Regions from separate parts of the Micromonospora sp. DH13 genome, predicted to be linked through region 2. Evidence: riboswitches for the same ligand, from Rfam matches in the RefSeq annotation. Region 2 holds a riboswitch; each other region holds the start of a gene.
What was found. A riboswitch is a leader RNA that binds a small molecule or an ion and turns the genes downstream of it on or off. The one in region 2 is predicted to bind cyclic di-AMP.
Positions count from the first base shown of each region.

Region 1: another riboswitch for cyclic di-AMP. It lies ahead of LPA42_RS13255 (NlpC/P60 family protein); the one in region 2 lies ahead of LPA42_RS04485 (C39 family peptidase).
Region 3: another riboswitch for cyclic di-AMP. It lies ahead of LPA42_RS04875 (hypothetical protein); the one in region 2 lies ahead of LPA42_RS04485 (C39 family peptidase).
Region 4: another riboswitch for cyclic di-AMP. It lies ahead of LPA42_RS23645 (hypothetical protein); the one in region 2 lies ahead of LPA42_RS04485 (C39 family peptidase).

Region 1 covers NZ_JAHWGR010000011.1:52,016-57,198, forward strand. The annotation lists tRNA gene LPA42_RS13235 (tRNA-Gly) at 56-129, opposite strand; gene LPA42_RS13240 (zinc metalloprotease) at 372-1,355, shown strand; gene LPA42_RS13245 (pyridoxamine 5'-phosphate oxidase family protein) at 1,427-2,035, opposite strand; gene dcd (dCTP deaminase) at 2,162-2,740, shown strand; gene LPA42_RS13255 (NlpC/P60 family protein) at 2,880-3,920, opposite strand; cyclic di-AMP (ydaO/yuaA leader) riboswitch at 3,933-4,073, opposite strand; gene LPA42_RS13260 (NlpC/P60 family protein) at 4,284-5,183, opposite strand, start outside.
Region 2 covers NZ_JAHWGR010000003.1:210,501-215,691, forward strand. The annotation lists gene LPA42_RS04480 (CDP-glycerol glycerophosphotransferase family protein) at 1-529, shown strand, start outside; gene LPA42_RS04485 (C39 family peptidase) at 675-1,547, opposite strand; cyclic di-AMP (ydaO/yuaA leader) riboswitch at 1,767-1,909, opposite strand; gene LPA42_RS04490 (hypothetical protein) at 2,332-3,099, opposite strand; gene LPA42_RS04495 (hypothetical protein) at 3,245-3,664, opposite strand; gene LPA42_RS04500 (acyltransferase) at 3,833-4,987, opposite strand; gene LPA42_RS04505 (polysaccharide pyruvyl transferase family protein) at 5,186-5,191, shown strand, end outside.
Region 3 covers NZ_JAHWGR010000004.1:21,894-27,084, reverse strand. The annotation lists gene LPA42_RS04885 (heavy metal translocating P-type ATPase) at 1-1,406, opposite strand, end outside; gene LPA42_RS04880 (YibE/F family protein) at 1,766-3,205, shown strand; cyclic di-AMP (ydaO/yuaA leader) riboswitch at 3,372-3,502, shown strand; gene LPA42_RS04875 (hypothetical protein) at 3,507-4,532, shown strand; gene LPA42_RS04870 (carbonic anhydrase) at 4,651-5,191, opposite strand, start outside.
Region 4 covers NZ_JAHWGR010000027.1:93,989-99,179, reverse strand. The annotation lists gene LPA42_RS23660 (alpha/beta fold hydrolase) at 1-281, shown strand, start outside; gene LPA42_RS23655 (AAA family ATPase) at 485-2,602, shown strand; gene LPA42_RS23650 (cation diffusion facilitator family transporter) at 2,709-3,623, shown strand; cyclic di-AMP (ydaO/yuaA leader) riboswitch at 3,777-3,906, shown strand; gene LPA42_RS23645 (hypothetical protein) at 3,911-4,984, shown strand; gene LPA42_RS23640 (hypothetical protein) at 5,034-5,191, opposite strand, start outside.

The DNA.
Region 1 (5,183 bases), on a different contig from region 2:
TGTAACCTCGAAGGCCCTGGCTCGGGACTTGCGTCCTGACCAGGGCCTTCGTGCGTGGAGCGGGTGACGGGAATCGAACCCGCACTGTCAGCTTGGGAAGCTGATGTTCTGCCATTGAACTACACCCGCAGGCGGACCCACTGTACCCGACACCGCTGACGCGTGCACCCAGGCACCCCTCGCGCGCCCCATCGTCCCGATCGCGCCGACACCCGGCCGACCAAGATCCGCAGGCCATCGTCGGTACGCGGGATTTTCATCGCCGCAACATATGCCCATTCTCAAATGCCTCGATGGGTTGTAACGTCTCCCGCACGTTCAAGCCACGGCGCGACACACCCCCTGTCGCGCCGCCAGAAAGAGGTGGGCCCATGGGACTCCGTCCCAACCTGCTGACCCGGCGCACCGCCGGCGTCGCGTCGACGACCCTCGCGCTCCTGCTCAGCACCGCCGCCGTGGGTGTCGTCCCGGCCGCTTCGGCCTTCTCCGCCGCCCCGACCGAGGCGTGCGCCGAGCCGGCCGACGTCCACTCGGACGCCCGGGTGAAGGCCGGCGCGCACGCCAAGCACGAGCCGAACGAACTGACCGCCAAGGAGACCCGCGAGCGGGAGGCCGACCTCGCCGCCGCCCTGCGCGAGCGGGCCAACTACCGGGCCGGTGCCGGCGCCGCCGCGCTCGCCACCGTGACCATCCCGGTCGTCGTGCACGTCATCCAGGAGGACAGCACCCGCGCCGGCGGCAACATCCCGGACTCGATGATCAACTCGCAGATCAGCGTGTTGAACCAGGCCTACGCCGGCGCCACCGGCGGCGCGGCCACCGCCTTCAGCTTCCAGCTCCAGAAGATCAACCGGGTCACCAACCCGGCGTGGTTCCCGATCGTGCAGGGCTCCTCGGCCGAGCGCTCGATGAAGTCCTCGCTGCGCGAGGGCGGCAAGAACACGCTGAACATCTACCTCGGCGAGCTGAGCGACGACCTGCTCGGCTGGGCCACCTTCCCGAAGCGCCGGCTCGACAGCATGGACGGCGTCGTCGTGCTGACCGAGTCGCTGCCGGGCGGCACCGCCACCAACTACAACCAGGGTGACACCGGCACCCACGAGGTCGGCCACTGGCTGAACCTCTACCACACCTTCCAGGGCGGCTGCTCCGGCTCGGGCGACGGCGTGAGCGACACCCCGGCCGAGGCGTCGCCGGCATACCAGTGCCCGACCGGGCGGGACACCTGCACCGCGACCGGCCTGGACCCGATCACCAACTTCATGGACTACACCTACGACTCCTGCATGTACCAGTTCACCGCCGGCCAGGCGGCCCGGATGCTGACCGCGTGGAACGCGTACCGCGCGGCCTGACGCACCACTGCCGCTGATCGTTCCGGTGCCGGCTCCGTCTCCCGACGGGCCGGCACCGGCGTCTGTGGGGGTCAGGCCGCCGCGCGATGGGCGCCGCGCCCGTCGAGGACCGACCGCCGATCCGGTACGCCCACCGCGCCCCCGCCCGGGGCGGTGCTCGCGGCGTCGGTGGTGGCAGTGGTGGTGGTGGTGGCCGCAGCGCCAGCGGCACCGGGGTCGAGCCAGACCTGCACGGCCGGCCGACCGGTCGCCTCACCCGGGCGCACGGTGCCGGCGTCGCCGCGCCGGGCCAGCATCGCCACGTCGACGGTGAACTCGAAGAGCCGCCAGTCCACCTGCGGCGCGGCTCGCCCGATCTCGGCGAGCCGGGCCACCCGGGCCTGGTCGGTCACCGGCCTGGCGTGCCCGGCCACGTACGCCTCGTCGTCGCTGTCCTCCGGCGGGAAGGAGTGCAGCGCGTAGCGGCCGTCGCGTTCGAGGTCGCGCCGCTTCGGCGAGTCGACGACGAAGCAGAAGAGCCCCTCGTCGGTGATCACCGGGGACACCGGGTGCACCCGGGGGCCGCCGTCGGCGCGGACGGTGGCCAGGTAGCCGAAGCCCGGCCCGTACTGCTGCATGAGATGACGGATCCCGTCGGCGAGTCGTGGCTCGTCAGCGGCGAATTCGGACCAGGAAGCCATGCCGGCATTCTATCGAACACCTGTACGACACGCGAAGCGCGACGCGCGGGTCGGGCACCCGATTCGCAGGCCCGCTGAGCAGCCCCGCTGACCGGTCCCGCCGACCCACCTCGCTATGGTGTTGCGATGCTGCTCTCCGACCGCGACCTCGTCGCCGAGCTGAAGGCCGGCACGCTCGCGCTGGAGCCGTTCGAGCCGACCCTGGTGCAGCCGTCGAGCATCGACGTACGCCTCGACAAGCTCTTCCGGGTCTTCAACAACCACCTCTACACGCACATCGACCCGTCGGCGCAGCAGGACGACCTGACCTCCATGATCGAGGTGCCCGACGGCGAGCCGTTCGTGCTGCACCCCGGCGAGTTCGTGCTCGCCTCCACGCTGGAAGTGATCTCGCTCGGCGACCAGCTCGCCGGCCGGCTGGAGGGCAAGTCGAGCCTGGGCCGGCTCGGGTTGCTCACCCACTCCACGGCCGGCTTCATCGACCCGGGCTTCACCGGCCACGTCACGCTGGAGCTGTCCAACGTGGCGAACCTGCCGATCACGCTGTGGCCGGGCATGAAGATCGGCCAGCTGTGCATCTTCCGGCTGTCGTCGCCGGCCGAGCACCCGTACGGCTCGGCGGTCTACGGCTCGCGCTACCAGGGTCAGCGCGGCCCGACCCCGAGCCGCTCGTGGCAGAACTGGCGCACCTGGCCGCCCCGCTGACCCCTGCCCCCTGACGTACCGCTCCTCCTGCGGCACGCTGCGGCGCGCTGCGCCACCCTCCGCGGTCCTCCCGCCCGAGGGGTGTGAGAAGGGGCCCCTTCTCGACCGTACGCGTTAAGAAGGGGCCCCTCCTTGCACCTCAGGCGGGGCGGCCGAAGCTGTGGATCGGGCCGTCGTCGACGCGCTTCATCTTCACCGGGACGCCGGCCCGGGAGGCGTGCACCACCCAGCCCCCGCCCACGTACATGCCGACGTGGTGCAGGTCGGAGTAGTAGAAGACCAGGTCGCCGGGGCGCAGGTCGGCGCGGCTGACCTTGGCGGTCACCGACCGCTGCTGGGCCGCGTTGTGCGGCAGCGAGACGCCGGCCTTCGCCCAGGCGGCCAGCATCAGCCCTGAGCAGTCGTACGAGTTCGGGCCCTCGGCGCCCCAGACGTAGGGCTTGCCGATCTGGGCGCAGGCGAACTTCACCGCCGTCCCCGCGCCGCCACCCGGATAGCTCGCCGGGCAGGGGGCGGGCTTCAACGGGCCGCCGCCTCCGTTGCCGTACACCTTCAGCCGCAGCTTCTGCAGGCGGTCGATCTCGGCGTTGATCTGCTTCTTCTTCGCGGCGAGCTGGGCCTCGGTGCGGGTGAGCTGGGCGACCATCTCGTCGAGAGGCTGCTTCTTCGCGGCCAGCTCGTCGCGGAGGTCGACGACCGCCTGGACGTCGTGCTGCTGGCGCTGGGCGAACCGGTCGAGCAGCTCCAGCTGCCCCATCATCTGGCTCGGCGTGCGGCTGCCCAGCAGGGCGTTGACCACCGAGATGTTGTCGCCCTTGTACGCCTCGGCGGCGAGGCCGCCGACCTTCTTCAACGCCTCGTCCACCTGGCGCTGGAGCGGCCCGATCCGCGCGGCGAGCGCGTCGGCCTTCTTGCGCTTGGCGGCCAGGTCCTGGCGGGTGGCGTTGTGCCGCTCGATGATCGGTTCGAGCTTGTTCCAGTCCTCGTCGATCTGCCGCTCGATCTCGGCGACCGAAGGGTCGGCGTGGGCCACGGTCGGTGCGCCGGTCAGGACGACGGCGACGCCGACGAGGGCGGCGAGGACGGTGGTGCAGCGTGACCAGCGGGTACGCGGCGCAGCCGGCATCCGGTCGGCGTCGGCCGACCGGCGTGACGGGCGCCGCGGGGCATGGAGTGCCACCGGGCTCCGTTCTCCTTCTTCCTCTACCGCCTACCGGGTTAGCTGACGGGTTCGGGCGGGAAGGGAGAGCGCCCTACCGCAGCGCTGCTGCGGATTCACCCCGGCGTACCTGGGTCCCCGGCTCGCCCGGAGGCGACTCGGCGGTGTCGCACCGTCACCGCCCGGCTGGGCGGTGCAGCTACCGGCCGACAATTGGCCAGAGTAGAGACGATCGCCATCGATCCGCAACCCGACCGGCCGTGACACACCGTACAGGCCCGTGGCCGGCGTCGATGTCCGCCGCACGGCGAAGGCCCCCGGTCTGGTGACCGGGGGCCTGCGGGTGGTGCTGCGCGGCGCGGCCTTCGCGGGGGCCGGGCCGGGTCAGCCGGGTCGGCGGAAGCCGGCCACCGGCATGGTGTTGATGCTGCTCACGTTGACCGGCTTGCCGGCGCGGGGCGCGTGCACCATCTTGTCGTTGCCGATGTAGAGGCCGACGTGGTGCAGGTCGCTGAAGAAGAACACCAGGTCACCGGGGCGGGCCTCGGAACGCGGGATGGCGCGGCCCTCGTTCCACTGGGCGCCGGTGAAGTGGGTCAGGTGGATCCCGGCCGCCTTGTAGGCGAACTGGGTCAGGCCGGAGCAGTCGAACGAGTTCGGGCCGGTGGCACCCCAGACGTACGGGTCGCCGACCTGGGCGCAGGCGGTCTTGATGGCGGTGCGGGCAGCGGCGCTGACCACGCCGGTGACCGTCGGGCAGCCCTCGGTGGACACCACGGTCTTCGGCATCGACGCCTGGAGCCGCTTGATCTCACCGTTGATCTTGGTCTTCTTCGCCGCCAGTTCCTTGGTCTGCTTCTCCTGGGAGACGATGAGCGTGTCGAGCTTCTGCTTCTCGGTGTCGTACTTCGCCCGGACGGCGAGCACGCCCTCGACCTGCTTGCGCTCCTGCGCGGCCAGCCGGTCCAGGATGGTCAGCTGCTCGGCGAGGGTGCCCGGCTTGGTGCTGACCAGCAGCGCGCCGATGTCCTGCGACGGGCCGGAGATGTAGTAGCGGGAGGCGAGGTCGCCGACGCGGTTCATCGCCAGCTCTGTCTCAAGCGCCAGCGGCTCGATCTTCTTCTGCACCTCCGCCGCCTTCTCGCGGTTCACCTTGAGCTGGGCGCGGACCTTGTTGTATTGCTCGATGGTGGGCTCAAGCTGCTCCCACTGCTTGTCGATCTGCGCCTCGATCTCGTCCACCGACGGCTCGGCGTACGCGGGCGCGGTCAGTGTCCCGGCGCC
Region 2 (5,191 bases):
GGTGATCCTGCGCGCCCACCCGTACACGGGGCAGAACCCGGCGTCGGCGCGGCAGCTCGCCCGGCTCACGGAGCTGCTGGCGGCGGACCGGGCCCGCACCGGGCGGCAGCACGTCTTCGGGGCGGCGGCCAGCAGGGAGCTGTCCCTGGTCGACTGCGTCAACCGCTCCGACGCGCTCGTCTCGGACGTCTCCGGCGTCATCTCCGACTACCTCTACTCCGGCAAGCCGTACGCGGTGACGGACATGGTCGGCGACGGCGACCGGTTCGTCGAGCGGTTCCCGCTGGCCGGCTCGGGTTACGTGCTGCGGCGCGACGCGGGCAACCTCGACGAGGTGCTCGGTCTGCTGCTGGACACCGACCCGAAGGCGGCGGCCCGCTGGGGCACCCGGGCCCACTACCTGGGCGACTTCCCGGCCGAGTCGTACGCCGAGGCGTTCCTTTCGGCGGCCCGCCGGGAGCTGGAGCCGGGCTGGAACCCCCCGGCCCCGCGCGCCGCCGACGCGATGAGCCACTCCCCCACCGCCTGATCGTCCCGCCTCCGATTCTTGGACAGGTGCTGTTCGCCCTGAACCGCAACTGTCCAAGAATCGAGGCCGCCCCCGCCTGCCCGGAGACGGCACCAGCCCCGGCTCTCTGCGCAGGAGAGCCGGGGCCGGTGGGGGGAGGGTGATGTCAGGCCGAGTAGCCCCGCGTCGCCGCCCAGTGGGCCAGCGCGGCGGTGCTGATCCAGTACGCCGGGACGGCCGGGTCCGCCGAGTCGGCGATGCGCACGGTCCGCCCGGAGTCGCGGTAGCCGACGACGGCGATGTAGTGGCCGCCGGGGAACGAGTGCCAGCCGCCGTCGACGTCGGTGGCGTCGCCGGCGATGTTGACCACGACGCCGCGACCGGCGCTGACCGCCTTCACCACGTCGGCCCGGAGCCGCTCCGTCTCCGCCGAGGTGGCGGCACCGCCGGGGATCAGCCGGGTCCGGTACGGCTCGCCCTTGACCATCTCGTTGAGCACGCGGGTGGTGTCGTAGGCCGAGTTGGTGCCCATCTCGGTGGTGCCGAGGCGGGCGGCCAGGTCGTCCTGGGTGCCGTCGACGCCGGTGGCGGAGAGCGCGTTGCGCACCGCAGCCGGGCCGCAGTAGTAGTAGGTGGTCTGGGCCTCGTAGTCGTAGTCGAGGACCTTCGACGACGGCGGCTTCGGCGCCGCGGGCTTCGCCGTGGTCTTCTTCGGCGTCGCCGAGGCCGTCAGGTCGGGGTTCGGGGCGGCCGAGGTGGCGCTCGGCGACGGCGCGGCGCTGCTCGGGGAGGCGAGCGGCGCGGCGATCCGGGCCTGGGCGCGGCTGGCCGCGCCGTCGAGGCGGGGTGCCACCTCGGCCACGGCGGCGTTGGTGGTCCGCTGCGGGGCGGGGGCGTCGTCGTCGACGGCGGCGAGCAGCGCGCCGGTGCCGGAGGCCAGCAGCAGCGCCGCGGCGGAGCCGGCGACGACCTGGTACGGGCGTTCTGTGGCGAGTCGCCGCAGGTGCCGCTTGAGCTGATCGTTCACGTGTTCCTCCACGGGACGGGGGCGGAAGCGGAGGCACCCGGGCGCGCGTCGGCGCACGGCAGCGCGGACGTGTCCGCGGCCGGGTGGGGTCCGCTTTCTGGGGCGCCCGCTCAGGCGGGCGTACGCAGGGGTGCGACGGTCAGTGCGCCGGCTCGGCGGCGGCGGACACGGGCACCGGGCTCCGTGGTGGAGGAACAACCCGGGGGGTGGGGTCAAACTGCACGAGGATGGAACTCCTTCCGACACCGCCTACCGGGTTAGCTGACGGATTCGGGCGGGAAGATCGCCCTACCGCAGGCCGTGGCCCGCGGATTCACCCCGGACGTGCAATGGGTCCCCGGTTCGTGATCGTCACGATTGAGCGGGTCGGCGCGGCGTCGCCTCTTGCGATCGGGTACCGCACCGGACGGGCCGACACTACTGGCCGACGAAAGCCCTGCCAACCCCACGCTACCTGCTTAAACGTCCCCTGGCCGACCTATTTACGGGGCATTCGGAGACTGACGTGACTCAATGGTACTGCCGACCCATCCGACGCCAACGAACCCGCAACGGGACGACGCGGCCCGAATCTCGGCGAATACCGCCCCGGATCAAACCGAATAGCCCCGCCTGCCCGATCCCACCCCACCATGACCCGCCTCACACCCACCCAACCCGCCCCCGCCGCGTCCCGCCTCGGTGATCAAGAGAAAAAGCGTCAGGGTTGATCTCCGCGATGACTCAAACCTCTTGATCACCGCGATCACCGCGATCACCGTGGTCGCCGCGATCACCACCACCGCGGTGTCCGCGGTTACCGGGCCGGGGCGGGGCGGGGTGGGCGCCAGCCGGTGATCCCGAGGACCCTGCCGGAGGCCGTTGCGCTGGTCGTCGGCGCGTGGGCGGGCCGGGCGCGCTCGGCGGCGGCGTACGCCTCGGCGGCCAGCGCCCGGGCGGCCTCGGCCGCCAGTTCGGCATCGCCCCACGCGGCCCGCTCGCGCGCGGCGGCGGCACGGTAGCGGGCCAGCCTGCCGTCCCGGACGGCCCGGGCCAGGACGACCTCCTGCTCCACCGGGTGCAGCCGGGGGTCCCAGCCGCCCCGGCGGGCGAAGACGTCGCAGAGCTGCCCGATGGACAACTCGCCCCGCAGGTGGGCCGCCGTGGCGGCGTGGTGCAGCCAGCGCTCCCGGGCCGCGTACTCGGCGGGGGTACGCGGGGTGTGCGGCGTCGGCAGCGCGCCCGCGTCGCGGAAGCGTCGGGCGGCGGTCTCCGCCTCGTCGTACGCCTGCCAGGCCCGCTCGGCGGCGTCCTGGGCGGCCGTCCAGGCGGCCCGTCGGCGGCGGGCGTTCTGCGCCGCCCCGGCGGCGGCCACCGCCACCTCCTCGGCGTACCGGCGCAGGTCGGCGGCGGCCGGGGCGGGCGGGGCGGCGGGCCGGGCCGGGGGCTCGACGGCGGCAGGGCGGTCCCGCTCGGGGCGGGCGACCAGCACGGCGAGCACGGTGAGCGCCAGCACGAGCAGCACGGACCAGATGGCGGCGGCCAGCGGCACCTCGGTCAGGAACTGGTAGAGAACGATGTCCATGGTCGGCACCTCGCGGGCAGGGAGGCGGAAAGGGATCCGGGCCGCCGCCGGGCGGGACGCCTGCGGCGTACGGGCCCGGCGGCTGGGGCGGCGGTGGGTGAGGGTCGTCGGCGACGGTGGTGGCGGGCGCGGCCCGCCGCGTGGCTCAGGCGGCCGGCGGCGCGCGGGGGCCGACGGCGGCGGGGACGAGCCCGGTCGGCACCCGCTGCGGGGCCGGCGCGGCGACCTGCGGGGGCCCGGCCTCGGCGGGCGGCGGTGCGTCGGCGGGCGGCCACGGGCCGGCGGCACCCGCTGCGGCGGTGGAGCCGGCGGCGATGGACCCGGTGGCGGCGGATGCCGCGACGGTGCGGGCCTCCGCGACGGCGGCGGACCCCGCAACGGAGGCGGCGGCGACGGCAGGGCCGGAGCCGGCCTGGCCGGGGTCGACGCCGGCGGGGAGCATCGTGCCCGGCGGCAGCGACGCGGCACCGAGGGAGAACGCGACCACGACGGCGAGGGTCGCCAGCGTCCGCGCCGTCCAGCGCGCGACCCACCACAGGGGACAGGTCAGCGCGACGGGAAGCACCCGTCCACGCTACCGCCACCGGCCGCGCCACGCACCGCCGGCGAGCGTGTCACCTGCTGAACGCGGCGTGGCGCACCACGGGCGATGCACCACTGGCCACGCGCCCGCCGGCCACCCGCCACCGGCGGCGGGGTCAGGGGCCGGGTCGGCGGCGGAGCGGGCGGCGGGTCAGGCGGCGGCCGGGGCGCGGGGTCGGCGCGGCGGCCCGAGCCGGCGGGTCAGCGGCATCTCCACCCACCGGTGCAACAGCGCGGCCAGGCCGAGGTTGACCAGCAGGAAGCCGAGCGCCGCCAGCGGGCCCCACCAGCCGGGCAGCCCCGTGCCGAGCCGGTCGGCCAGCCGCAGGACGGTGATCATGACGAAGACGTGCACCAGGTAGAAGGCGAAGGAGACCTCGCCGAGCCAGACCATCGGCCGGGACCGCCACGGCGTCCGCGCGCCGCGCACGTCCGCGTCGGCGGCGGCCACGATGACCAGCAGGTACGCCGCCGCGAGCAGCGCCGCCCACAGCTCGGCGCGGATCCACTGGGCGGCGACCACCCAGGTGACGACGAACATGACGCTGGCGGCGGTGAGCCCCGGGCCGCGCCAGCGCCCCCGGCGCAGCAGCTCGGCGGCGGCCACCCCCATCCAGAACTCCAGGGACCGCACGACCGGGAAGATCTGGGTGAACCACCAGGTGCTCTCCTGCGGCACCAGGCGCTGCCCCGGCCAGAGCGCCACGATCAGCAGCGGCACGGCCGCCACCACCGCCCACAGCGCCCCGACCGGGGCCCGGCGCACCAGCGGCAGCGCGAACGGCAGGCAGACGTAGAAGAACAGCTCGCAGGAGAGCGACCAGCTCACCGAGTTGACGCTGTAGAAGTAGCCGGGCGTCGGGTCCCACGCCTGGACCAGGAACAGGTTCTCCACAGCGGCGCGGACGTTGACCGGGTCGGCGAAGACCCACACCCCGGTCACCAGCACCACCGCCCACATCAGCAGGTGGTTCGGGTAGATCTTGGCGAGCCGGCGGCGCAGGAAGTCGCGTCGGCGGTCCCCGTCGCGGGCCGACCAGACCAGCACGAAGCCGCTGAGGATGAAGAAGAACTCGACGCCGGACAGGCCCAGCGTGAACAGCCAGTCGACGACGGCCTTGGCCTCGGGCTGGCCGACGATCCGCATGGTGCCGACGTGGTAGCCGAAGACGAGCAGGGCGGCGACCCAGCGCAGCCCGGTCAGCGAGGGCAGCCGGCTGGCCGAACGGGCCGGCGCGTCGGGGCGTACGACGGTCGGGGTGCCGGGGAGGCCGGCGGCCCGACCGGCCGCGGGGGTCACCAGCACCGCTCTCCTCCTCGCGGACGCCCCGGGTCGAGGCCGCCGCCCGGGTGGCGGCGGGCCGCGCGGTGCCGCCCCGCCGGCACCCTACCCGGTGCGGCCGGGCGCGCCGCCCGCCGTCGGCCGGCACGTGACGCGCCTGGCGGCGGCACGGGCGCGATGGCCTAATATCGCGGTCTCGGCCACGACGAGGGGACAACACGGATGCAC
Region 3 (5,191 bases), on a different contig from region 2:
CCCGCCCAGTCGGCGGCGGCCTGCTCCAGCTCGGTGGGGAGGCCCACGCCCAGCTCGCGCAGCAGGGCAGGCCCGCCCACGGCGTACTCCGTGCCGTCGATCGTGGCCCGCACCCCACGGCCCGGCAGGGCGCGGAAGCCGGTGGCCGGTGCGGGGCCGCCGCGCTGTTCGGCGGCGGCGACGATCGCGCGGGCCAGTGGGTGCTCGCTGTCCGCCTCGACGCCGGCGGCCAGCCGCAGCAGTTCGTCCTCGCCGGTGCCCGCGACGGCCGCGACGCCGGTCACGGCGTGCTCGCCCCGGGTGAGGGTGCCGGTCTTGTCGAACAGCACCGCGTCGACGGTGCGCATCCGCTCCAGCGCGAGACGGTTCTTCACCAGGATGCCGGAGCGCGCCGCCACCGCCGTGGACAGCGCGATGACCAGCGGGATCGCGAGCCCCAGCGCGTGCGGGCAGGCGATGACCAGCACCGTGACGGTCCGCACGACGGCCTCGTCGGTGTCGCCGAGGAGGGACCAGACCACGACCGTCACCACGGCGGTCGCGGTGGCGACGTAGAACAGCCAGGCCGCGAAGCGGTCCGCGAGCACCTGGGCCCGGCCGCTGGAGCGCTGGGCCTCGGCGACCATGCGCTGGATGCCGGCGAGGGTGGTTTCCTCGCCGGTGGCCTGCACCTCGACCCGGAGCGCGGAGTCCGTGGCCACCGTGCCCGCCACCACCCGGTCGCCGACCGACCGGGCGACCGGGCGGGACTCGCCCGTGATCATGGACTCGTCCAGCTCGGCGGCCCCGTCGACGACCCGGCCGTCGGCCGGCACCCGACCGCCGGGCCGGACCAGCAGCACGTCGCCGACGTGCAGCGCGGCCACGGGGACCCGCTCGGTGCCGCCGTCGGGCCCGACCCGCTCCGCGTCGTCGGGCAGCAGCGCGGCCAGCGCCGCGAGGGCGCCCCGGGCCTGCCCGATCGCCTTCATCTCCTGCCAGTGCCCGAGCAGCATGATGGTGACCAGCGCCGCCAGCTCCCACCAGAAGTCCAGGTCGAACGCGCCGGCGCTGGTGGCCAGCGACGCGGCGTACGCCACGCTGATCGCCATCGCGATGAGCAGCATCATCCCGGGTGCCCGGTCGCGCAGCTCCCGGACCGCGCCGACCAGGAACGGCCACCCGCCCCACCAGAAGACCGCAGAGCCGAGCACCGGGCCGACCAGGGCCCGGCCGGGGAACTCCAGCGAGTAGCCGAACCAGTCCATCACCATGTGGCTGGTGACGACGATCGGCAGGGTCAGCGCGAGGCAGACCCAGAACCGGCGGCGGAACATCTCCGGGTCGTGCCCGGCGTGCTTGTCGTGCTCGGCGTGCTTGTCGTGCTCGGCGTGCTTGTCGTGCCCGGCGTGCTCGTCGTGGGCCATGTCTCCAACATGCCCTGCCGCCCGCTGAATCGACAGCATGTCGGCCAGATGGCGGTATCAGGGCGGCCGGAACACCGCCATGTCGCCGACATGGTGTCGGCCGACCTGCGTTCGCAGGTGAGGGTGGCTACGATTCCGGGCGATGGGACGTGGGATCCCGCTCCGGGCGGCCCGCAGGGCGGAGACCGGGCCGCCGGTGGGGCGGGGCGGGGCTTCGGGCGGCCCGCGGGACGGGCAGGTCCTCCGGCGGCCGGCCCGGTGTGGTCGTCCGGGCAGCCGGCCCGGATCGATCGCCCGCGACGCTGAACCGTCCGGGCCGCCGAGCCGTACCCCGCGCTGACACCGTTTGGAGATCGTCGATGGGCGCCGACCACAACCGACCCGCCCCGCCCACCCCACCGAGGGTGCGGCGGGTCCTCGTCGCGACCGTGGTGCCCCTCTTCGTGCTCACCGTGATCGCGGCGGTCGTCCTGTGGCCCCGCGGCGGCGGCCCCGAGGTCGACGGCGGCTCGCCGGTGCCCCGCTATCACGGCACGGTGACCCGGGTGGTCACCGAGGAGTGCCCGCCGCAGCCGGAGACGCCGGAGGGCGGCGGGCCGGGCGTCGCGGACGGCCCGTGCGGCACGGTGACCGTCCGGGTGGAGCAGGGGCCCGACGCCGGGCAGCAGGTCGAGACGCCGATCCCGACCGGCCCCGGCGCGCCCACCGTCGCCGTCGACGACCGGATCGTGCTGGTGAAGCTGACCGACCCGGCCGACCCGGCGGCGAGCGCCTACAACATCGCCGAGCACCAGCGCGGCGCCCCGCTGATCTGGCTGGCGGTGGTGTTCGCGCTGGCGATCGTCGCGTTCGGCCGCTGGCGGGGGGTGGCCGCCCTGGCCGGGCTCGCCGCCACCTTCGCCATCCTGCTGACCTTCGTGCTGCCCGGCATCGGCGCGGGCGGGTCGCCGCTGCCGATCGCCGTCGTCGGCTCCGCGTTGATCATGTTCGTGGTGTTGTACCTCACCCACGGGGTCACCGCGCAGACGTCGGTGGCCGTCCTCGGCACCCTGGGCAGCCTGGTGCTCACCGGCCTGCTGGGCACCCTGGCCACGGCGGCCACCCACCTCACCGGGTACGGCAGCGAGGACGCCACCACCCTGTCGATGTTCCGGGGCGACGTGGACCTGCACGGCCTGCTGCTGGCCGGCATCATCATCGGTTCGCTCGGGGTGCTCGACGACGTCACCGTGACCCAGGCGGCCACGGTCACCGAGCTGGCGCACGCCAACCCGGGGTTGTCCCGGTTGCAGCTCTACCGGGCGGCCACCCGCGTCGGCCGGGCGCACATCGCCTCCACGGTCAACACGATCGTGCTGGCGTACGCGGGCGCGTCGCTGCCGCTGCTGCTCCTGCTCACCGCCGACTCCCGCCCCGTGACCGAGATCCTGACCAGCGAGTTCCTCGCCCAGGAGATCGTCCGCAGCGCGGTCGCCACGCTGGGCCTGATCGCCGCCGTGCCGCTCACCACCGGGCTGGCCGCCGTGGTCACCGCAGCGGGGCGCACGGCGGCGGGACACACCGCCACGGGGCACACCGCTGAGGGGCACACCGCCGCGTCCCGGCCCGGCCCGGCGGACGGCGGGGACGTGCCGGCGGCGCGTACCCCCGGGGGCGGGCGGCGGACCGCGGACCGCAATCTCGCGCTGGAGGCGCTCGGCGGCGGCCGGGCGGTCGAGGGGTTCCCCGACGACCACGCCCCCACCCACCCCCCGGCCGGACGGCCGCACCGAGAAGGAGGCACGGACACCGCATGGTGACACTTCACAGCGTGACCGGTGGCGGCATCCGCCCTGAGAAGCGCATCACTGATTACCGATGGCGATTACGAAATGACGCTTTTAGTCGGCATCCGGACGTAGCTCCCCGCATGGGCTCTCGGGTAACCTCGCTGCCGGTCACCGCCGAAGGCGCGAAGCGGCGCCTGCGGTGCCGCCGCCCAATCGCCGCGAGGCGAGCCGGGGAACCAGGTGCCCGGGGTGAATCCGCGCGAGCGGTAGGGGCCGCTTCCGCCCCGAACCCGTCAGCTAACCCGGTCGGCGGTCGATGGAAGGGAACATTGTGACGGCACCCCTGCACCGCTGGTTGACACCCGTGGTGGCCGTGCTCGCTGCCCTGGCGGTCGTCGCCGGGCCGGCCGCCCCGGCGCTCGCCCTGCCCGCCGCCGCCCCCCAACCCTCGGGGCACGAGGAGGACGACGAGCCCCAGCTCATCACCGACGTCATCGAGGCGACGAACCGGGACTACGCCCAGGCGAAGTCGAAGCTCGAGAAGTCCAAGAAGCGCCAGGCCCAGCTCGCCGACGAGGTGCGCAAGGCCCAGGAGGAGCTGGACGCGCTCGCGCCGCAGGTCGGCGAGATGGCCGCGCAGTCGTACCGGACCGGCCGGGTCGGCGCGATGGCGATGTTGCTGGAGAGCAACACACCGGACTCGTTCGTCAAGCGCGCCTCGGCCCTCGACGAGCTGAACATGGTCAACGCCAACAAGCTGGCCGAGGTCAGCGCGGCGAAGAACCGCGCCGAGCAGGCCAAGCTCGCGCTCGACGCCGAGGTGCGCGAGCAGCAGAAGCAGGCGTCGGTCATGGCGAAGAAGAAGTTCGACGCCGAGAAGGCACTCGCCCTGGTCGGCGGCAAGGGCTTCACCGGCGGCCTGGTCAACGCCACCTCCCCGGTCGCGAGGATCGGGCCGGGCCGGACGTCGGACGGCGACTGGCGGCCCGAGTCGTGCAGCGAGAACGACCCCACCACCTCCGGCTGCATCACGCCCCGCACCCTGCACGCCTACAAGGAGACCAAGCGGGCCGGCTTCAACCGGTTCGTGGGCTGCTACCGGCCGGGCGGGCCGTGGGAACACCCCAAGGGCCGGGCCTGCGACTGGTCGCTCCAGAACAGCGGGTTCTCCCCCTGGCACAACAACGACACCCGGATGTACGGCAACAACCTCGCCGCGTTCCTGATCCGCAACGCCGACCGGCTCGGCATCTACTACGTCATCTGGAACCGGCAGATCTGGTTCCCGGCGACCGGCTGGAAGTCCTACAGCGGGCCGTCCAACCACACGGACCACGTGCACATGTCGCTGCTCTGACGCGGCGCGCCGCGCACGACGAGAGGGGCCGTCCCGCTGTGGGGGCGGCCCCTCTCGTCGTGTCTCGGGCGGCGGTGCGCGTCAGGGCCGGGGGTGAGCGCCGGGCGGCGGGGGTGCGTCAGGCGGCGGCGCGGGCCGGGGTGGCGTCCGCGGCCATGGCGGCCGGCACGGCGGCCACCGTCCGCACCCCGCCGGCACTGAGCCGGTACGACATCCCGACGACCGCGCAGCGGCCCGCGTCGACCTCGGCGGCCAGCACGGGCGACCGGTCGAGCATCGCCTCGACCGTGCACGCGATGTGGATGTCGACGATCTCGTCGATGCCCTCGACGCCCCGCTCGGCGGCCCGGTGCAGGCTGGGCACCACGGCGTCCACCACGGCCCGCAGGTTGCCGGCGGGCTCGCTGCCGGTGCCGGCCGCCGCCTTGGCCGCCTGCACCGCCCCGCAGGAGTCGTGGCCGAGCACCACCACCAGGGGGGTGCCCAGCACGGTCACGGCGTACTCGACGCTGCCCAGCACCTCGGGGCCGACGGTGTGCCCGGCGGTGCGGACCACGAAGAGGTCCCCCAGGCCACGGTCGAAGATGATCTCGGCGGCCAGGCGGGAGTCGGAGCAGCCGACGATCACCGCGAACGGGTGCTGCCCGTCGGCGACGGCC
Region 4 (5,191 bases), on a different contig from region 2:
TCGGCGGGTTCCGGGCGTCGATCGGGGCCCAGCACCGGCTGGACACCCTCGCGGCGCTGGCCCACCTGCCGGCGGCGGCGCTGGTCGGCGACCGGGACCGGCTCACCCCGCCGCCGTGCGCCGAGTCGATCGCGGCGGCCCTGCCGGCGACGGAGCTGACGGTCTGCCCGGGCGCCGGGCACATGCTGATGATGGAGCGGCCCGAGCAGGTGAACGCGGCCCTGGCCGGGGTGCTGGGCCGGGTGCTGGCGGGCGCGCCGGAGGCGTCCGCGCCGCGCTGACCGGGGGCCCCGACGGGGCCTGGCCGGGGCCGCGGCGGCGCCGACCGGGGGCCCGCGCCGGCCGCCCGGGACGTGGGGTGGATCGCGGCGGCGGCATGGCCCCGCGAAGCCGTCAGCTGCTGGCCGTACCCTCACCCGGTCACCCCGGCGCGCCGCCGCGCCCCTGGCGCGGCCGACGCCGCCGTCTGCGAGGAGCCCGTACGTTGACCGACCGCACGACCCTGGAGCAGGAGATCGCCGCCGAGCAGCGGCACCTCGACCGGGTGTACGCCCGCCTCGCCGAGCTGCGCCGCTTTGCCGCGCAGGCCGAGAAGGACGGCTACCGCCTGGCCCGGGTGGGCAACTTCGGGGCGCTCGTCGAGCGGGACGCGATGGTCTTCCACGCCGCCCAGCGCCGGCACGTGCTCGATGCCGAGCACGAGGGGCTGGTCTTCGGCCGGCTGGACCTGCGCGAGGGGCAGGTGCTGCACGTGGGGCGGCTCGGGGTGCGCGGCGAGGACGCCGAGACCCTGGTCGTGGACTGGCGGGCCCCGGCCGCCGCCGCCTTCTACCAGGCGACGCCCGCCCAGCCGCTGGGCGTGGTGCGGCGGCGCACGATCTCCTCGTCGGCGGAGCGGGTGACCCGGATCGAGGACGACCTGCTGGATCCGGCGGCGGCCCCACCGGACATGGCGGTGGTGGGCGACGGAGGGCTGCTGGCGACCCTGTCCCGGGCCACGGGCCGGGGGATGCGGGACATCGTGGCCACGATCCAGCGCGAGCAGGACGAGGCGATCCGCTCCCCCGCCTCCGGGGTCACGATCGTCTCGGGCGGGCCGGGCACGGGCAAGACGGCGGTGGCCCTGCACCGGGCGGCGTACCTGCTCTATTCCGACCGCAGCCGCTACGCGGGCGGCGGCATCCTGGTGGTGGGCCCGTCGGCGGTGTTCGTGGAGTACATCGCCTCGGTGCTGCCGTCGCTGGGCGAGGAGACGGCGACGTTGCGCTCGCTGGGGTCGATGTTCCCGGGGATGGGCGCGACGCGCACCGACCTGCCGGAGGTGGCGGCGGTGAAGGGTTCCCTGCGGATGCGCCGGGTGCTGGAGCGGGCGGTGCGGGACGCGGTGCCGGGCGGGCCGGGCGAGTTGCGCCTGCTCTACCGGGGTGAGCTGCTGCGGCTCGACCGCCGGGAGCTCGACGGCATCCGGGACCGGGCGCTGGGCCGGGGGGCCCGCCGCAACGAGTCGCGCCGGGCGGGCTTCGACGGGGTGTTCGCGGCGCTGTGGGCGCAGGCCCGGCGGCTGGGCATCGGCCGGCTGCCGGAGCAGCGCGCGTTCGAGGACGAGATCGCCGAGCGGCCCGAGTTCCGCGAGTTCCTCAAGGCGTGGTGGCCGCGGCTGCACCCCCGGCACGTGCTGGGCTGGCTGGCCCGCCCGGACCGGCTGCGGCGATACGCCGCCGGGGTGCTGTCCCAGGCGGAGGTGGGCCTGCTCGTCGAGGCGTACCGGGCGCTGGACGTCGAGGGGCTCACGATCGCCGACGTCGCCCTGCTCGACGAGCTGGACGCGCTGCTGGGCAAGCCGCTGCAGCCGAAGCGGGCGAAGCGCGACCCGTTCCAGCTCGCCGGGGGCGTACGCGAGCTGAGCACGCATGCCGACCGGCAGCGCGCGGCGCGGGAGGCGGCCCGGGAGCGGCCCGAGGACTACCGCGACTTCGCGCACGTGGTGGTCGACGAGGCGCAGGACGTGTCGCCGATGCAGTGGCGGATGATCGGCCGGCGCGGCCGGTTGGCGTCCTGGACGGTGGTGGGCGACCCGGCGCAGACCGCGTGGACGGGGGACCCGGAGGAGCTGACCCGGGCCCGGGACGCGGCGCTGGGCCGCCGCCGGCGGCACCAGTTCGAGCTGACCACCAACTACCGCAACTCGGCGGAGATCTTCGCGGTGGCGGCGGCGGAGATCCGCCGGCTCTACCCGGACCTGGCGCTGCCCCGGGCGGTGCGGTCCACCGGCGTGGCCCCGGTCGAGCTGACCGTGCCGGCGGCCGAGCTGGCGGCGGCGACCGTCGCGGCGGTCGGCGACCTGCTCGGCGAGGTGGAGGGCACGGTCGGGGTGATCACGCCGGTGCCGCGCCGCGACGAGGTGGCGGGCTGGCTGGCGGGCCGGGCCGCGCCGCGCCTGCAGGTGGTGACCAGCCTCCAGGCCAAGGGCATGGAGTACGACGGGGTGGTGCTGGTCGCCCCGGGCGAGATCCGGGCCGACCCGGGGTCGGGCGTGCGGACGCTGTACGTGGCGCTGTCCCGGGCGACCCAGCGCCTCGTCACCGTCGAACCCACGGGCTGATCCGGCGCCCGGCCGTTCCCCGGCCGGACCGCTGTCGATCACTTGCACATATTGCGATGTGAGCATAGATTGGGCCGGGCGGGGATCACGGACGGAGGGTGTGGGCGTGGGCGCAGGTCATGACCACCACCACGGGGCGGCGAACGCGGCGGACCGCCACTCGGGTCGACTCTGGGCGGCGTTCGCGCTGCTCGCCGCGCTGATGATCGTCGAGGCGGTGACCGCGCTCGGCACCGGCTCGCTGGCGCTGCTCTCCGACGCCGGGCACATGTTCACCGACGTGCTCGGCATCGGCATGGCGCTCGCCGCGATCACCGCCACCCGGCGGGCCACCGCCGACCCGCAGCGCACGTTCGGGCTCTACCGGCTGGAGGTGCTCGCCGCGCTCGGCAACGCCCTGCTGCTCAGCGGCGTCGCCGTCTACGTCCTCGTCGAGGCCGTCCGCCGCTTCGGCGACCCGCCCGAGGTCACCACCGGCCCGATGCTCGTGGTGGCGGTGCTGGGCCTGCTCGCCAACGTCGCCGCGTTCGCCCTGCTGCGCAGCGGGGCGAAGGAGAGCATCAACCTGCGCGGGGCGTACCTGGAGGTGCTGGGCGACCTGCTCGGGTCGGTCGGCGTGATCGGCGCGGCGGCGCTGATCATGGCCACCGGCTGGTGGTGGGCGGACCCGGCGGTGGCCGTCGCGATCGGCGTGTTCATCCTGCCCCGCACCTGGCGGCTCGGGCGGGCCGCGGTGCGCATCCTGGTGCAGGCCGCGCCGGAGCACCTCCAGGTGACCGCCGTGCACGACCGGCTGGCCGCCGTGCCCGGCGTGGTCGAGGTGCACGACCTGCACGTCTGGACGCTGACCTCCGGCATGGAGGTCGCCTCGGCCCACCTGACCATGGCGCCCGGCGCGGAGGTCGGCGCGGTGCTGACCGCCGCCCGCACCGCCCTGCACGAGGACTTCCACATCGAGCACGCCACCTTGCAGGTCGAGCCGGGAGCCGCCCGCGACGGCTGCGGGCCGGCCGGCTGGTGAGACCGAGGCTCATCAATTTTCGCGACATTCGTGGCCGAATGACTGACTTGACAGGCTTCATCCGCGTACCCTCCGTCACGGAAGCAGCGCTGGTCCCACGCGCACCGGTAGGCTCGGCCCCGGCCATCGCCGGGCGGCGCCCTCCGGCGCCTGTGGTGGCCGCCGCCTAATCGCCTGCGGGCGAGCCGGGGAACCATGTTTGTGGGGTGCATCCGCTCCAGCGGTAGGGATCTTCCGTCCCGAACCCGTCAGCTAACCCGGTCGGCGGCTGACGGAAGGACATGCATATGCCAGTAGTGGCACCTGTAGGAAGGATCGCCGCCCGGGTGGCGGCGGCGCTGGTGCTGACGCTCGCCGTCGGCCTCGGGGTCGCGCCGGTGACGCCGGCCGGGGCCGCGCCGCCCGTCGGCCTGCTCGCCGCCGCACCCGGCGACGACGAGGAGGGCGGCACTCCCGCCCTGCGCGCCCAGCTCGAGGCGGCGAGCAAGGGCTACCTGGAGGCCAAGACCGCCCTCGACCGGTCGGTGAAGCGGCAGCAGCAGCTCGGCGGCCAGCTCAAGACGGTCGAGGCCGAGCTGGTCACCCGCGGCACCAAGGTCGGCGAGATCGCCGGGGTGGCGTACAAGAAGGGCCGGCTCACCGCCGCCTCGGTGCTGCTCGACAGCAGCTCCCCCGAGGGGTTCCTGGACCGGGCCGCCGCGCTCGACACGATCGCCGCGAACGAGGACCGGGCGCTGCGCGAGCTGCTGACCACCCGGGACGAGGCGACGAAGACCCGGCAGGCGCTCGACGGCGAGATCCGCGAGCAGCGCAAGCAGGTCGCGCTGATGGGCAAGCGCAAGGAGCAGGCCGAGCGGGCGCTGACCGTGGCCAACAACAAGGCCAGCAGCAGCGGCGGCGGGTCCAGCCCGGGCGGCACCTCCAGCGCGAACGCCACCCCCGCGAAGCGCAACTCCGACGGCTCCTGGCCGGCGGAGTCGTGCAGCGTCAACGACCCCACCCCCGCCAACGGCTGCATCACCCCGCGCACCCTGCACGCGCTCAACCAGGCCAAGGCCGCCGGCTTCACCCGGTACGTCTCCTGCTACCGGCCCGGCGGCTCCGGCGAGCACCCGAAGGGGCGGGCCTGCGACTTCGCCGCGCAGAAGGGCGGCTTCGGCGGCGTGGCCAGCGGCGGGGACCGCACCTACGGCAACAACCTGGCGGCGTACTTCGTGCGCAACGCCGACCGGCTCGCCGTGCTGTACGTGATCTGGTTCAAGCAGATCTGGCTGCCCAGCAGCGGCTGGAAGGCGTACAGCGGCGGAAACGGGGACCCGTCCAGCGACCACACCAACCACGTGCACCTGTCGGTGATCTGACCCGCGCCCGCCCCGGCGGCCCTCCCCCGACGGGACGGTCGCCGGGGCGCTACGCCGCCCGGCCGAGCACCTCGCCGAGCCGGCGGGCCAGCCCGAGGTGCGCCGAGCGGGCCTGCCGGAAGGCGTACGCGAACAGCGGCGTCGGTGCGACCAGGGTGATCTCCACGTCGACGCGGACGAGGCCGTCCGGCTCGTCGCGCAGCCGGG